One region of the Paeniglutamicibacter sulfureus genome, then DNA from elsewhere that is predicted to be linked to it. Evidence: predicted binding sites of a transcription regulator. Region 1 holds the regulator's gene; the other holds the start of a gene.
What was found. The regulator HspR, encoded in region 1, represses chaperone genes until heat shock. The targets are predictions, from matches to a motif close to AAGTTGAGTCNNNNNGACTCAACTT.
Positions count from the first base shown of each region.

Region 2: ABD687_RS13690 (ATP-dependent Clp protease ATP-binding subunit) is a predicted target of HspR. The motif match lies at 6,062-6,086, and genes of this name have one in related genera.

Region 1 covers NZ_BAAAWO010000001.1:1,819,194-1,826,517, reverse strand. Annotated here, with positions in the region: gene ABD687_RS08350 (hypothetical protein) at 1-115, shown strand, start outside; gene dnaK (molecular chaperone DnaK) at 458-2,311, shown strand; gene ABD687_RS08340 (nucleotide exchange factor GrpE) at 2,327-2,887, shown strand; gene ABD687_RS08335 (DnaJ C-terminal domain-containing protein) at 3,078-4,043, shown strand; gene ABD687_RS08330 (heat shock protein transcriptional repressor HspR) at 4,141-4,581, shown strand; gene ABD687_RS08325 (alpha/beta hydrolase) at 4,578-5,510, shown strand; gene trmB (tRNA (guanosine(46)-N7)-methyltransferase TrmB) at 5,567-6,424, opposite strand; partial or broken gene ABD687_RS20705 (hypothetical protein) at 6,704-6,937, opposite strand; gene ABD687_RS08315 (YccF domain-containing protein) at 7,020-7,324, shown strand, end outside.
Region 2 covers NZ_BAAAWO010000001.1:2,984,953-2,992,276, forward strand. Annotated here, with positions in the region: gene ABD687_RS13660 (SRPBCC family protein) at 1-235, opposite strand, end outside; gene ABD687_RS13665 (alkaline phosphatase D family protein) at 385-2,100, shown strand; gene ABD687_RS13670 (acyl-CoA thioesterase) at 2,196-3,149, opposite strand; gene ABD687_RS13675 (NAD(P)H-dependent oxidoreductase) at 3,261-3,815, opposite strand; gene ABD687_RS13680 (M23 family metallopeptidase) at 4,070-5,107, opposite strand; cyclic di-AMP (ydaO/yuaA leader) riboswitch at 5,111-5,285, opposite strand; gene ABD687_RS13685 (hypothetical protein) at 5,725-5,967, shown strand; gene ABD687_RS13690 (ATP-dependent Clp protease ATP-binding subunit) at 6,103-7,324, shown strand, end outside.

The DNA of each region.
Region 1 (7,324 bases):
CTTCGGCGCGGCCAAGGACAAGGTCATCTTCTGGCAAATCATCTCCATCATCCTCTGGGGGACCGCCTTCGGCCTGCTCGCCTACCTCGGCGTGGATCTGGTCCTGGGGAGCTAGCTGCCCGCCGGCCTCGACCGGGGCGGGAGGACAAGGTCTCACCGGGTCCAAATCCTTGCCTGGACCTGGTCCCGGCGGCACGCCCGGCCGGGCTGAGGCGGGCCCGGCCGGCCGATCTCTGTCAGCGAACGGCTCTCACAGAAAACTCTCAGTTCCCCGGAATTCCGGGGAATTTTTCTGTTCTTGGGGCGTCAAAACCCCTCTTGAACACAAAGTTGAGTGATAGTCACTCAACTTTGAATTGACATCATTTTGGTGACGGGTAAACTTGAGTGCAGAACGCTCAACCGATTCAAATCGGCTGGACGTTGTTCATTTCCCCAAGGTAAGAAGGAGCATCCCATGTCTCGTGCCGTAGGTATTGACCTCGGAACCACCAACTCCGTTGTATCCGTCCTCGAAGGTGGCGAGCCCACCGTCATCGCCAACGCCGAAGGCAACCGCACCACCCCGTCGGTTGTTGCCTTCGCCAAGAGCGGCGAGGTCTTGGTTGGCGACATCGCCAAGCGCCAGGCCGTGAACAACATCGATCGCACCATTGCCTCGGTCAAGCGCCACATGGGCACCGACTGGAACGTCTCGATCGACGACAAGAAGTACACCGCGCAGGAAATCTCTGCACGTACGCTGATGAAGCTGAAGACCGACGCCGAGTCCTACCTGGGCGAAAAGGTCACCGACGCTGTCATCACCGTCCCGGCCTACTTCAACGACGCCGAGCGCCAGGCCACCAAGGAAGCCGGCGAGATCGCGGGCCTGAACGTCCTGCGCATCGTCAACGAGCCGACCGCAGCAGCACTGGCCTACGGCCTGGACAAGGGCAAGGAAGACGAGCTCATCCTGGTCTTCGACCTCGGCGGCGGAACCTTCGACGTCTCCCTGCTGGAAGTCGGCAAGGACGAAGACGACTTCTCCACCATCCAGGTGCGCGCCACCTCGGGCGACAACCGCCTCGGCGGCGATGACTGGGACCAGCGCGTCGTTGACTGGCTGCTGGCCCAGGCCAAGCAGAAGGGTGCCGACCTGTCCAAGGACAAGATCGCCCTGCAGCGCCTGAAGGAAGCAGCGGAGCAGGCCAAGAAGGAACTCTCCTCGGCCACCTCCACCAACATCTCCCTGCAGTACCTCTCGGTCACCGCCGACGGTCCGGTCCACCTGGACGAGCACCTGTCCCGCGCCAAGTTCCAGGAACTGACCAACGACCTGCTCGAGCGCACCCGCAAGCCGTTCAAGGACGTTATCGCCGAAGCCGGCGTGAAGGTCTCCGAGATCGCCCACGTGATCCTCGTTGGCGGCTCGACCCGCATGCCCGCAGTCGTTGACCTGGTCAAGGAGCTGGCCGGCAAGGACGCCAACAAGGGCGTGAACCCGGATGAGGTCGTCGCCGTTGGCGCCGCACTTCAGGCCGGCGTGCTGAAGGGCGAGCGCAAGGACGTTCTGCTCATCGACGTCACCCCGCTGTCCCTGGGCATCGAGACCAAGGGCGGTGTGATGACCAAGCTGATCGAGCGCAACACCGCGATCCCGACCAAGCGTTCGGAGACCTTCACGACCGCCGAGGACAACCAGCCTTCGGTTTCCATCCAGGTCTTCCAGGGCGAGCGCGAGTTCACCCGCGACAACAAGCCGCTGGGAACCTTCGAGCTGACCGGCATTGCGCCGGCACCGCGCGGCATCCCGCAGGTCGAGGTCACCTTCGACATCGACGCCAACGGCATCGTCCACGTCTCGGCCAAGGACAAGGGCACCGGAGTCGAGCAGTCGATGACCATCACCGGTGGCACCGCGCTGTCCAAGGACGACATCGAGCGCATGGTCCGCGAAGCCGAGGAGCACGCCTCCGAGGACAAGAGCCGCCGCGAGGCAGCCGAGACCCGCAACGCGGCCGAGCAGGCAGCCTACTCCGTTGACAAGCTCATCAAGGACAACGAGGACAAGTTGCCGGAAGAGGTCAAGACCGAGGTCCAGGCCGACGTCGACGCCTTGAAGGCAGCCCTTGAGAAGCAGGACAACGACGACGAGGTCAAGACAGCGTTCGAGAAGCTGCAGGCTTCGCAGACCAAGCTGGGCGAGGCCATCTACTCGCAGGCACAGAGCGAAGGCGCAGCAGCCGACGACGCCGAGGCACCGAACGCCGAGGAAGACATCGTTGACGCCGAGGTCATCGACGAAGACGACGAAAACGTCAAGAAGTAAAGGGGCACATCGACCATGTCAGAGGAAAATCACGACGAGGCCACCTCACACGAAGAGGTCACTCCCGTTGACGAAGCCCATGACTCGGGCGACGCGTTGAGCCAGGCAGAAGCCATCCTCAATGAGGCCGGCGGCGAGGCCGGGGATCAAACCCCGGCCAGCGACAAGGAAGCCGAATTGCGCGAGGACCTGTTGCGCCTGCAGGCCGAATACGTCAACTACCGCAAGCGCGTCGAGCGCGACCGGGACGTGGCACGCGAAAACGCCGTGCAGTCGGTCTTCACCAACCTGCTGCCGGTACTCGACGACATCGACGCGGCTCGCCTGCACGGGGACCTGGTCGACGGGCCGTTCGCTTCGATCGCCAACAAGCTCGACGCGGTGCTCGAGGGCCTCGGCCTGGAGCGCATCGCCGAGGCCGGCGTGGCGTTCGACCCGAACGTCCACGAGGCACTGATCCAGCAGCCGCATGCGGAGATCTCGGCGGACCATGTGGCGCAGGTGCTTCGCCCCGGGTTCAAGAAGGGTGACCGCATCCTTCGCGCAGCCCAGGTGATCGTCTCCCTCGGGGAGTAGGCACCAACACGCGGCGCCTGCAGCAATGCAGGTGCCGCACCCCCCACCAAGGTGCGGCGGCTCGCAATGGTTCCAGCGATGGAACCGGCGATCCGCCGCATACTTGGTGGATCCAACATCACGGATTTCTCCCTGCCACGATTGAGCGGCGGGTGAGCCACAAGGATTTTTACAGCAAAGGAGGCGCCCAGTGGCAAGCCAGGACTGGGTCGACAAGGATTTTTACACGATTCTTGGCGTCTCCAAGGACGCCAGCGACGCGGACATCAAAAAGGCATACCGGAAGATGGCGCGGAAATACCATCCGGACACCAACTCCGGGGATGCCGAGTCCGAACGAAGGTTCAAGGACATCACCGAGGCCCATTCGGTGCTTTCGGATCCCGAGGACCGCCAGCAGTACGACGCCATCCGTGCCATGGGCTCGGGGGCGCGATTCAGCGCAGGGGGCCACGGCGGGGCACCGGGCAACGGCGGCTTCGAGGATGTCTTCTCCAACCTCTTCAACAGCGGAGGCGGGGGCAGCCGACGCGGCGGCCAAGTCCCACCCGATTTTGCCGACCTCTTTGGCGGCGGCGGAGGGTTTGGCGGCTTCGGACAACAGGCACCTCGCAAGGGTGCCGACCGAACTGCAAGCACCACGATCTCCTTTGCCGGTTCCATGAAGGGAACCACCATCGGCCTGCGCGAGGCCAATGGCGAGGTCATCGACGTGCGGATTCCAGCCGGGGTCAAGGACGGGCAATCGGTCCGAGTCCGCGGCAAGGGTTCGCCCGGCTCCGCCGGTGCCGGCGACCTGATCGTCAAGGTCAACGTCAAGCCGCACCCGGTCTTTATCCGCGAAGACAACAACATCCGGATCCACGTGCCGGTGACCTTCGACGAGGCCGCCCTGGGCGGGCAGATCGAGATTCCCACGCTGACCGGCGAGACCGTCAAGCTAAAGGTCCCGGCCGGCTCCTCGAATGGCCGCACCTTGCGCCTAAAGGGGCGCGGGGTGAACACCTCCAAGGTCACGGGCGACCTGCTGGTCACCCTAGATGTGGTGGTTCCGCAGAACCTTTCCAAGGAAGCCAAGGCGGCCGTCGAGGCCTTCGCCGAGGCCACCAAGGCGGAGAACCCACGCGAGAGCCTGCTCTCGCGTGCAATTCTCTAGTTATCGATCGCCCCGTGCCGCCCGACAGCGGCACGGGGCGCTTCGCAATGCCAGGAAATTGGCTACGGTGGATGACAATAATTGAAAGGCAGGGATCATGGGCAATGACAGACTAAGGCCGATCTTCGTCATTTCTGTGGCGGCGGACCTGGCCGACATGCACCCCCAGACGCTGCGCCAATACGACCGGCTGGGTCTGGTTTCGCCCTCCCGCCAAGGCGGCAAGCAGCGCAGGTACTCCGAACACGATGTGGACTTGCTGCGGGAGATCCAGCGGCTCTCCAAGGACGGGGTGTCCCTGGAGGGCATCAAGCGCATCATGGCCCTGGAAAACCAGGTTGCCGCACTGAGATCGCGGGTCGGTGAACTGAGCAACGAGGTCTTCGCCCTGCGCAGCGCCCGCCAGGCGTCCGGACTCGGACGCGTCTTTGCCGCCGGCAGCACCGGCGACGTGGTGTCGCTGGCGCGGGGCCAACGGCCGCGCGGCCGCAGCCAAGCCGTGGTGGTGTGGAAGCCGCGGGGCAAGCAGCTTCCGTGAACAGCAGCGATGATTCGCCACTGACTTCGGGTGAGAGCTATGCGCGGCTCTCCGCCGCTGCCCACGACCGGTTCGAGGCGTTGTGCGCGATCCGCGGCCGGCTGGGCACGTCCCATCGCCAGGGCCTGGACGGCACCGCCCATGCCTTGCGCCGAGGGTCCATGGACCCGGCCATTCCGTCCCGCCACCTGCTGTACCTTGATCTCTCCGCCAGGGAACCACTGGCGGCCGTCGCCGTGGGCGACCTGGACACCGCCACCCACGTCACCTTCCAGCTCTCGGGGACCGGGATCCGGGCACGCAACGCGTTGTGGGGCAGCGTGCGGGAGGCCGGACAGCTGTACCTGGAACAACAAAAGGTAGGGGTCGCCGAACCCGCGGTCGTGGCCTGGCTGGGATATCGAACACCCAATCTGGCCGGCGCACTGCTGAACACCGCGGCGCGGCGCGGCCTGCAACGGCTGGGCCAGGACCTGGCTACTTTCGTCCGGCTGCGTCCCGACAAGCCGCACATGGCTGTGGAGGCGCACTCCTATGCGGCGACCCTTGCGGCACAGGTGCTGGACGCGGAATCCGGGCGCGGGCTTGGGGCCCAGGCGCTGGCCATGATCGGTTCGGCCGGGATTCCCCGGCACTTTTCGCGGGATCCGGGCCGGCTCAACGTGCCATCGGCCAACATCTACGAGGCGATCGCCGAGGGGGACTACCTGGCATGGCTGGGGCGCACCTTCTCGGGTCGCACATTGCTTGCTGGCCATGAATTCAACGTCGGACCGAAGCTGGGGCTGGGGTTGCACGCGGCCCAGGGCCACAATACCTCCCAATTCCGGGACGACAAGCCGTCCTCGACGAGGGGTTATCGGGATCCCGACACGCTTTCGCTGCGGAACCTAGCGCTGATCACCACCGGACAGGCACCCCTGCCTTAAACACGGGAGGGCGGTGCAGGGCCCAAACCCCGCACCGCCCCGGCATGGCGATGGTCCTAAAGATCCTTGCGGTATGCCAGGTCGAAGATTAGCCGACCGGCCTTCAACGCCTTGCCCTCGAAGCTGGTCAGCGTGCGGCCCTCAAAGCGCGGGGCCCAGCCACCGCGCCCATCCGTGAAGCCGGGATCCCGGTCCTCGTTTTCCAGGCCGAGGCGGCGGACCCTGGTGAGGTTGCTGTCTTCGCCGGACAACTCGCCCGGGTGGAGGTTGGTGAATGCAGGGGCAGCGTCGAAGACATCCCGTATCTGCTCGGCATAGTTGGACCAGTCGGTCGCAAGACGGACAACGCCTCCGGGAACCAGGACACGTTCGAGCTTCTGGACGAAGGTGTCCTTGATGAGTCGGCGCTTGTGGTGGCGGATCTTGTGCCACGGATCGGAGAAGAACACCCAGATCTCGTCGGCCGAGGCTGCCGGGAGCATGGAGTCCAGGACCTCCGGGGCGTTGGCCTGCACCGCACGCACGTTTGTCAGTTCGTTGTTTTCCACCCGGACCATGAGCGCAGCCAGTCCGGGCCGGTAGACCTCCACTGCCAGGAAGTCCTTGTTGCGGTTCTCGCTGGCGGCAAATGCCATTGCCTCGCCCAGACCCGAACCGATCTCGACAATGAGCGGTGCCGTACGGCCGTAGAGGGCCTGCTGGTCGAATTCGTAGCCTTCGGCCACAGACGTGTCGGCCTGGTTGCGGGGTGGCTCGATGATGTACTTTTGCGCAGTGCGTTCCCAGGCATCGGCTCGGCGCCCGTGCAAGCGGCTGCCGCGGCGGACAAACGACACTGGTTCGGTTTGGTAAAAGCTGAGGTCGTCGACGGCGCGGCCGCTGACCGGCGCCTTGCGTTCTGGGGGAATGCTCATGTAGTTAAGGGTAGCGAACTTCAGTGTCCCACTTTCCCGGACTTCCACTGGCCGGGCTTCTCCCGCCGCGGCGTGGGCGTAGGTCTCACCGGCACCAAGCCCCGCGGGGCCCATGAGCTCGGTGATGGCGACAAAGGCGTACTCCTTGGAGCGCAAACCGGGAAGGATCCTCGGTACGGCGGCAGTGTTGCGGTGTTTCCAGCCAAACGTGTCGACATACAAAGAGGCCCCGGGGGCGCCCGCGGGCCTGTCGCAGATGGAATGGCACGCACCGCAAGGCGGGCGCAGCAACGTCGCGGATGGGACGACGGCCTGGAAGATCATGTCATTGGTGCGGTCAATCTCACGTCGGATCCGGGACGAGGACAACCAGGTATGAGGGCGATGGTTCCAAGGGGTCGAACACCTGCCCGGTCTTGGATCCGTGCCCATAGCCAACACAGGCGGCATCCAACAATCTCCTACGCGTGGCCCGTGATTGTCGAATACCCAGGGGGCTTCCTTCCGGATCATTGGAAAGCGTCACCGAACAATGGGGGATGGCTCAGGGTGTTACCCCATGGTGTGCCCCGGCCTCCAGGGAGAAACTTGAATCATGCGAAACACTCTTTCCGTGATCCTGAATATCATCTGGCTCGTTTTCGGCGGCATCTGGCTGGCGCTGGGCTACGTCCTGGCCGGGATCATTTGCTGCCTGCTCATCGTGACGATTCCCTTTGGCATCGCGTCCTTCCGCATTGCGCTGTATGCGCTGTGGCCCTTCGGGCGCACCGTGGTGGACCGTGGCCAAGTAGGTGCATTTTCAACCATAGGAAATGTCATCTGGGTGCTGGTGGCCGGCATCTGGATCGCCATCGGGCACGTCGTGACGGCGATCCCGATGTTCGTGAGCATCGTCGG
Region 2 (7,324 bases), 1.2 Mb from region 1:
CCTGCTCGAATTCGACCACTGTGTTGCTGATGCGATAGGGAACGCCCAGACGCATCTGCATGCCGAATTCGCTGCCCAGGGTCAGTCGCTGTGACCGGCTGCTGGAGGCCCGCACCGTTCCGGAGCCGTCGATGACAGGGTGCATTTCGGGATTCGTGAGCAGCTCGAAGACCTCGTGCGGTGCAGCAGCGGGGATGAAGCGCCGGCGGGTCTGCAGGTAGCGGGAGTGACTCATCAGCCCATCCTATGCACTGCCCGCACCGCGCAGCGGCACATCGGGCCAGGACGAGAGGGCGGGGTCCGGGTTTTGGTGGAATTCCGGTCTATGCCGGAGGTTTCCGGTGTGCCATTCTGGGTTGACCGGCACCACCAGGGAGAATTCCGATGAGCACTGGAACCACACCGGCCGGCCTCGGCCCGGAGACCGCCCAGGGCCTTTTGCTCGGCCCCATGCTCCGCCACGTGGACAACACCTCCGCCAGCATCTGGGTCGAAACCGCCATGGCCTGCACCGTCGAGGTCCGCTGCGGCGCGGACTCCTGGCAGGCAGCGACGTTCGGTGCCCACGGCCACCACTACGCGCTGGTCGAGGTATCCGGGCTAAAGGCGGGAACCGTCCGTCCCTACACCGTGCACCTGAACGGAAAACGTGTCTGGCCCATCGAGGACGGGTTCCCCGACTCCATGATCGCCACCCTGGATCCGGCCAAGGAACCCCGGCTGGCCTTTGGATCCTGTCGCACCAGTGTCCCGCATGACGAAGCGGGCAATCGTACGCACGGGGTCGACGCAATGCGCGCCTACGCCCTCTCCATGGCCGGGCTCGAGCACGGCCGCTGGCCCGACCTGGCATTGTTCCTTGGCGACCAGGTCTACGCGGACTCCACGAGCCTGGAAATGCAGGAGTTCATCCGCAGACGCCGCAACATCAAGGAAGCCCCCGGGGAAGAGCTGAAGGACTATGAGGAATACGCCCACCTCTATAGCCTGGCCTGGTCGGACCCGGCCAACCGCTGGCTTCTCTCCACGCTGCCCAGCGCCATGATGTTCGACGACCACGATATCCGCGACGACTGGAACTCATCCCTGGAGTGGAAACGTGAGATGCAGAAGACCGGCTGGTGGCACGAACGCATGGTTTCCGGGATCGGTTCGTACTGGATCTATCAGCACCTCGGAAACCTCTCCCCCGATCAGCGGGCTGCCGATCCGCTGTGGCGGCGCATCGCTGCCCACACGGGAACCGGCGAGCTGGACCTGACCGCCGAGCTGGACGAATTCGCCGAGCGCGTCGACGCGGAACCCGAAAGCCACAGTTGGAGCTACTGCCGGGACTGGGATGCGGTGCGCCTGATCGTGGTTGACTCCCGGGCAGCACGCACCTTGGACCCCGGGCGGCGTGCCCTGCTCGACCCGACTGAACTTGCTTGGCTTGATGGGCGGATGCGCGGCGGCTTCCGCCACCTGCTGATCGGCACCTCGTTGCCCTTCCTGCTGCCCATGGGCCTGCACCACGTGGAATCCTGGGATGAGGCCATCTCCAGCGGGAGCCGCAGAAGCCTCCGGGGCTGGCTAGGTGAGCGGTTGCGCAGGACCTTCGACCTTGAACATTGGGCGGCCTTCCAAAGCAGCTTCCAGGAGGTCGCCCGGTTTGCCACGGAGGTCGCCGACGGCAAGCGCGGACCGGTCCCGCAGACAGTCACGTTCCTCTCCGGGGATGTGCACTTTTCCTACGTTTCCGAAGTCGAACGACAGGGCGGCAGCAGAATCCTGCAGGCCGTGTGTTCCCCGATCCGCAACCCGCTGCCCCGGTTCCTGCGGTACTTTGCCGCAGCCTTGGCGCTGGGTCCCGCGGTCCCCTTCGGGGCCTGGATGGCGAGCCAGGCGCACGTGCCCAACCCCCCGTTTGCCTGGAGCGGCATCAAGGGGCCGTGGTTCGACAATTGCCTGGCCATCATTGAGGCCACCGGCGACGGACTGGAAATCAGCTGGGTCACCGGGGTGGTCCGGGATGGGGACCATATGCATCCGAGGTTGGACACCGTGGAGGTTGCCTCGCTTCGGGCGCGCGGGGACCACACGCATTCGCCGGAATCGTAAACGGGGCGGGGATCTCCAGGGCACCGCCCTGCCGGCAACCGCGGGCACCGTCCGATGCCCGGCCGCACCTGCCCCGTACGGTATTTGCCGCCGGCTCAGTACACCCGCTCCGTGGCGAATCGCAGGGGGCTCAGTTCCGCCCGCCGCCGGACCAGGTCCACGGCGTGCGCATCCAGCCGCCGGTCCTCCTCGCTGACGGGCACCAGCTGCCGCACCGCGGAAGCGCGGCCGGACTCGTCACGGGCGACGAAGATAGTCATGCACTGGGTGGTGTCGCGCCACTGAGTTTCGCGGGGGTCCCGGGCGCGCACGTGCACGGCGATGTGCATGGAATGCGGTCCGGTGTGGATCAGCCGCGCCTCGAGCTCGACGACGTCGCCGATGTGGATGGGATTGGTGAAGTGGATGCCCCCGGAATAGACGGCCACCGCATCATCCCCGCACCACCCCATGGCGCAGGCCCGGGCGACCTCGTCGATCCATCGCATCACGATCCCGCCGTGTGCGTTCCCTCCCCAGTTCACGTCCGTTGGGGAGGCCAGGAACCTGAACTTCTCGCGAGGCGCGGTGCCGGCCTCCGTGTACTCCTGCGCCAGCATGGCCTGGCGGATCTCGGCGCGCGCGGCCACGCGGTCGGCCGCCCCATGTGCCAGTTGGGCCGCTGCGGCATCGGCCGGCTTCCAGGGCGGGACCGCCTTGGCGCGGCGTTGCTCGTCCATTGCCACGAAGACCAGGATGCAGTCCATGGCGGGCTTGAAGACGCGTTCGCGCACGTCGGCGGCGTCGACGGTGACCACCACCTGCATGCTGCTGCGCCCGGTGTGCACGATCTGGGCGGTGACCTCGATCAGGTCGCCGTTTTCGATGGGCCGGGTGAAGTGGACGTTCCCGACGTAGGCGGTGACGCAGTAGCCGCCGGAGTAGCCGACGGCGCAGGCGTAGCCGGCCTTGTCGATCCACTCGAGCACGCGCCCGGCCTGGACCGTGAGCCCGTCTTCGGAAACATCGGTCGGTGCGGCCAGGAAGCGCAGCGTCATCACGTCGTTCATGTGCCAATACTAGCCATGTGCCGCCGCAACAGACGCTTGTGGCCGGCACCCGAAACAGGTACCGGCCACAGGTGCACTCATCGACCCCGAAGGGTCAATGCCATTTCTGGACTAGTTGCTTTCGGCGGCGGCGCGGATGCCCTCGAGCACTGCCGAAACCTGGCCAACAACCTCTGCGTCGTCCTTCGGGTGGGTCTCGGCGAAGCGGACCAGCGAACCCGGGATGGAGAGCTTGACGTCTTCCAGCACGGTGGCGCCGGCGATGCCGACGGCCTTGCGGGCCTCGTCCTGGGCCCACACGCCACCGAACTGGCCGTAGGCGGTGCCGATGACGGCGGCGGGCTTGCCGAAGACGGCGCCGGCGCCCATCGGGCGGGAAAGCCAGTCGATGGCGTTCTTCAGCACTGCAGGCATGGTGCCGTTGTACTCGGGGGAAACCAGCAGCAGGGCGTCGGCCGCACCGGCGGCTTCGCGCAGCGCGACGGCAGCAGCCGGAACCTGTCCCTCGACGTCGATGTCCTCGTTGTAGAACGGAATGTCCTCGATGCCGGCGTAAAGGTTTACCTCAACGCCCTCAGGGGCGTTCGCGACGGTGGCCTCGGCCAGCTGCTGGTTGGTGGAACCGTTGCGGAGGGAACCGACGAGGGTCAGGACGGTGGTTGCCATAAGAGGAAGTCTCCTGTTTTTTCGGGGGGTGCTGCTTGATGCGTCAATCAATGCCAACCACGCAATGGGCATCTCGATTCCCCACACGGCCGTGACGAGCAACACATTGGCGGATGCTCGGAAGCGGCCGCGTAGGGAGAATCGTGGGCGTTCTTGCGGTCATTGCCGTGGTGATCTGCATCGATTCAGCTTTGCAGGACGCCTTCTCGAGGTATACGAAATGAAGTCCGCCAAAAATCGGCGAGTCCTGGCCGTTACAGCCAGCCCTCGGGATTGACCCACTTGCCGTTGACGATGACCTCGAGGTGCAGGTGGGGGCCTGTTGAGTTGCCCGTGCTGCCAGCCAGGGCGACGACCTCGCCGCGCCCGACCTTTTGTCCCACGGACACCTTGAGGGCCGAGTTGTGGTTGTAGCTGGTTTCCAGCCCGTTGCCGTGGTCGATTTTGACGCGGTTGCCGGAGTGGCCGGCCCATTCGGCCTGCACGACGGTGCCGGCGGCGCTTGCCTTGATCGGTGTACCCATGGGAACTGCGTAGTCCAGGCCGTTGTGGTTCATGTACCCCGGACCGGTCGGGTTCTTGCGGAAACCAAAGCGCGACGTCAACCGGATGCTGTCCACCGGCTGGGCGAGCTTGGTGACTTTTCCGGTGTCAGCGGTGGCGGCGGGCGCCGGCTTGGCGTCCTTGGCGACCTTTGCGGCGGCAACGGTCGTGACAGGGGCCGGCTTCTTTTCCTTCTTTTCCACCTTGATGAACTTGCTGGTCACCGAGGCGCGATCGACCGTGAGCTTGTCACTGGCCGGGGCTTTGACATCCGCGACGGCGGTCTGGGCGACGCGCTGGGGCTCTGGGGCAACCTCCTCGGCCTCCTGCGCGGGGGCGGCAGCGAATGCCAGGGCGGACACGGCGGCGACTGCTGCGAGCTTGTGCGCCAACCCGAGGCGGGGGCGCCGGTCCCGGGGGGCGAACTTCCGAACGCTGTCCAGTTTGCCGGCTTCCGCAGGCATCGGCAGGGGCACCGACTGTGCACCAGATGCGGAAGGGACTTCGGCGGCGGCCATGGATGAAGCGTCCGGGGCCGCTCCATAGCGGAGGCTTGCCACGAATCGGCGGCCGGCATACTCCGTGTCATTCGGGGATTGCGCGGAATCCGGGACCGCGCCGAGTGCGCGGCGGCCCGACCGCCGGGAAGTGTTTTCGCCGCTCGCGATTTGCTCCATGGAAGCGTTGGCGGGCTTGGCATCAACGGGGCCGGACGCGCGGCGGCGCGCGGAATTATGGTGCTGGGTCAAATGATTACCTCTCATGTATCGCCTGCGAAGTTAGCTGTCGGATTCGAGTCATGAGATTAACTCGGCCGAGCCCACCAAGGTGGACTCAACTTCACCCCGAGATCCATGGTGCAAGACCAGGATCGGTTGATTGGGTCCTCCGCCCCTACCGGGAATTTTTACTCCGCGATCCGCCGGTAGGGTTGGGCGAACCGGATCGGGACTGGGTTGCCTAGATGCGACCCGATGTAAAACCCTACGAGGGTAAATACAAAAGTTACAATTCCGTTATCAATCCATGCGGCGGACAAATACGTGGGCGCCGACACCGGTCGATGGCTCTCGCTCCCTCGATCCCGTACACCCGCACAAGTGCGGACTTCCGGCACTTTCCATGGTGACTAGGAGCCCGGTCGGATGGCGTCATAGTAGGGCTGCGCCAGCAGCCCGGATTCCATCTGGATGGCAATAGTCAGGAGCTCCCCCGGGACGGTAGCTTAAATGTGATCAAGTAGACGGTGGGCCCGGGCTCTGCGGCGGTGCGGATGGTGCAGTCCAAGCCGGTCGTCGGGCTGATTCCCTCCATTGCGGCTCACCACGCCTTCAACCAGTTGCGGATAATGCGGCAGGTTCAGTAGGTGAAGACCCGCAAATCCATCCTGGGTTGGACCTTCTTCCTTAACGGGAACATTGTGGCCGCTGCGAAGTCCTTGTTGATGGACAGGACTATCACCTGCCTGCGTCTCGGCGTGCGGAAAAGGGAACACTGGCACCTCCACGCCTCGGGCAAGAAGGACCACCGTCCCCCACGAGCCGCTTGCCTGAAGGGCAAGCGGGCGGGTGACACCCTGAAGCAGGCATATTCCGTGCTGCCGTGCTGAAAGCATCTCCAGGCCGTCGCCCCCGGCATCTCGCCGTCGGCGAACATTGCCCCGCCGGAATCACGCCCGGGAATATCCTGTTGGCATCCGCGTTAACTTGAGCCAAGGGCACTCAAGTATCCAATAGGAGGAAACATGCCAGCATTCTTTGGCCCATCCGGCGCCGGCAACGGCTCTTTCGAGGATTTCCTGGCGCGCTACCTGCAAGGCCAGCGCACCAGCCGCTTCGGGCGCCCCGTCGACATCACCCGACTGCTCAGCCGCCACACGCACGAGGTACTGACCCGTGCCGCGCAATTCGCCGTTGAACACGGCCACCCCGACATCGACGCGCTGCACTTGCTGCGCGTGATGCTCGAGATCGAGCCCGTCGACGAGGCCCTGCGCCGCTCCGGGGCCGACGCCGGGGCGATTGCCCGCGACGCCGAACAGCGCTTGCCCGAAACCGGGCCGCGACACTCCGAATCCGCTCCCGCGCTGACCCCATCGGCCCAGCGCGCCCTGCTCGACGCCTACCAGGTCGCCCGCGCCTTCGGCTCAACCTACATCGATCCCGAACACCTGTTCCTGGCATTCGTGCTCAACACCGAATCCCCGGCCGGGCAGGTGCTCGGCGCCGCCGGAGTCACTCCACAGACCCTGCAGGCCGCCGCCGAGGGTGCCGATCAACAACGCTCCGGTTCCGCTCCGACCCAGCGGAAATCCGCCGAGGCCAACCAGCCCGCCAAGGGTGAGACGCCATTGTTGGAGAAATTCGGCATGGACCTGACCGCCCGGGCCGCCGAGGACGGGCTGGACCCGGTGATCGGCCGCACGCAGGAGATCGAGCAGACCATCGAGATCCTGGCCCGGCGCACGAAGAACAACCCGGTGCTGATCGGCGAGGCCGGCGTCGGGAAAACCGCCGTTGTCGAGGGCCTCGCCCGCGCCATCGTCGCCGGCGAGGTGCCGGATCAGCTGGCAGGCAAGCGCATCATCGCGCTCGACTTGCCGGCCATGGTCGCCGGCACCCGCTACCGCGGCGACTTCGAGGAGCGCCTGACCCAGACCATGGACGAGATCGCCGCGCAGGACGGGGAGGTGATCGTCTTCATCGACGAGCTGCACACCGTGGTCGGCGCCGGCTCAGGCGGCGAGGGCTCCATGGATGCCGGCAACATCCTCAAGCCACGGCTGGCCCGCGGCGAGCTTCACCTCATCGGCGCCACCACGCTGGCCGAATACCGCAAGGTCGAGAAGGATCCCGCCTTGGAACGCCGCTTCCAGCCTGTGACCATCGGCGAGCCCTCCCTTGAGGACGCCGTAACGATCCTGCACGGATTGAAGGAAAGGTACGCGCAGCACCACCGGGTCACCT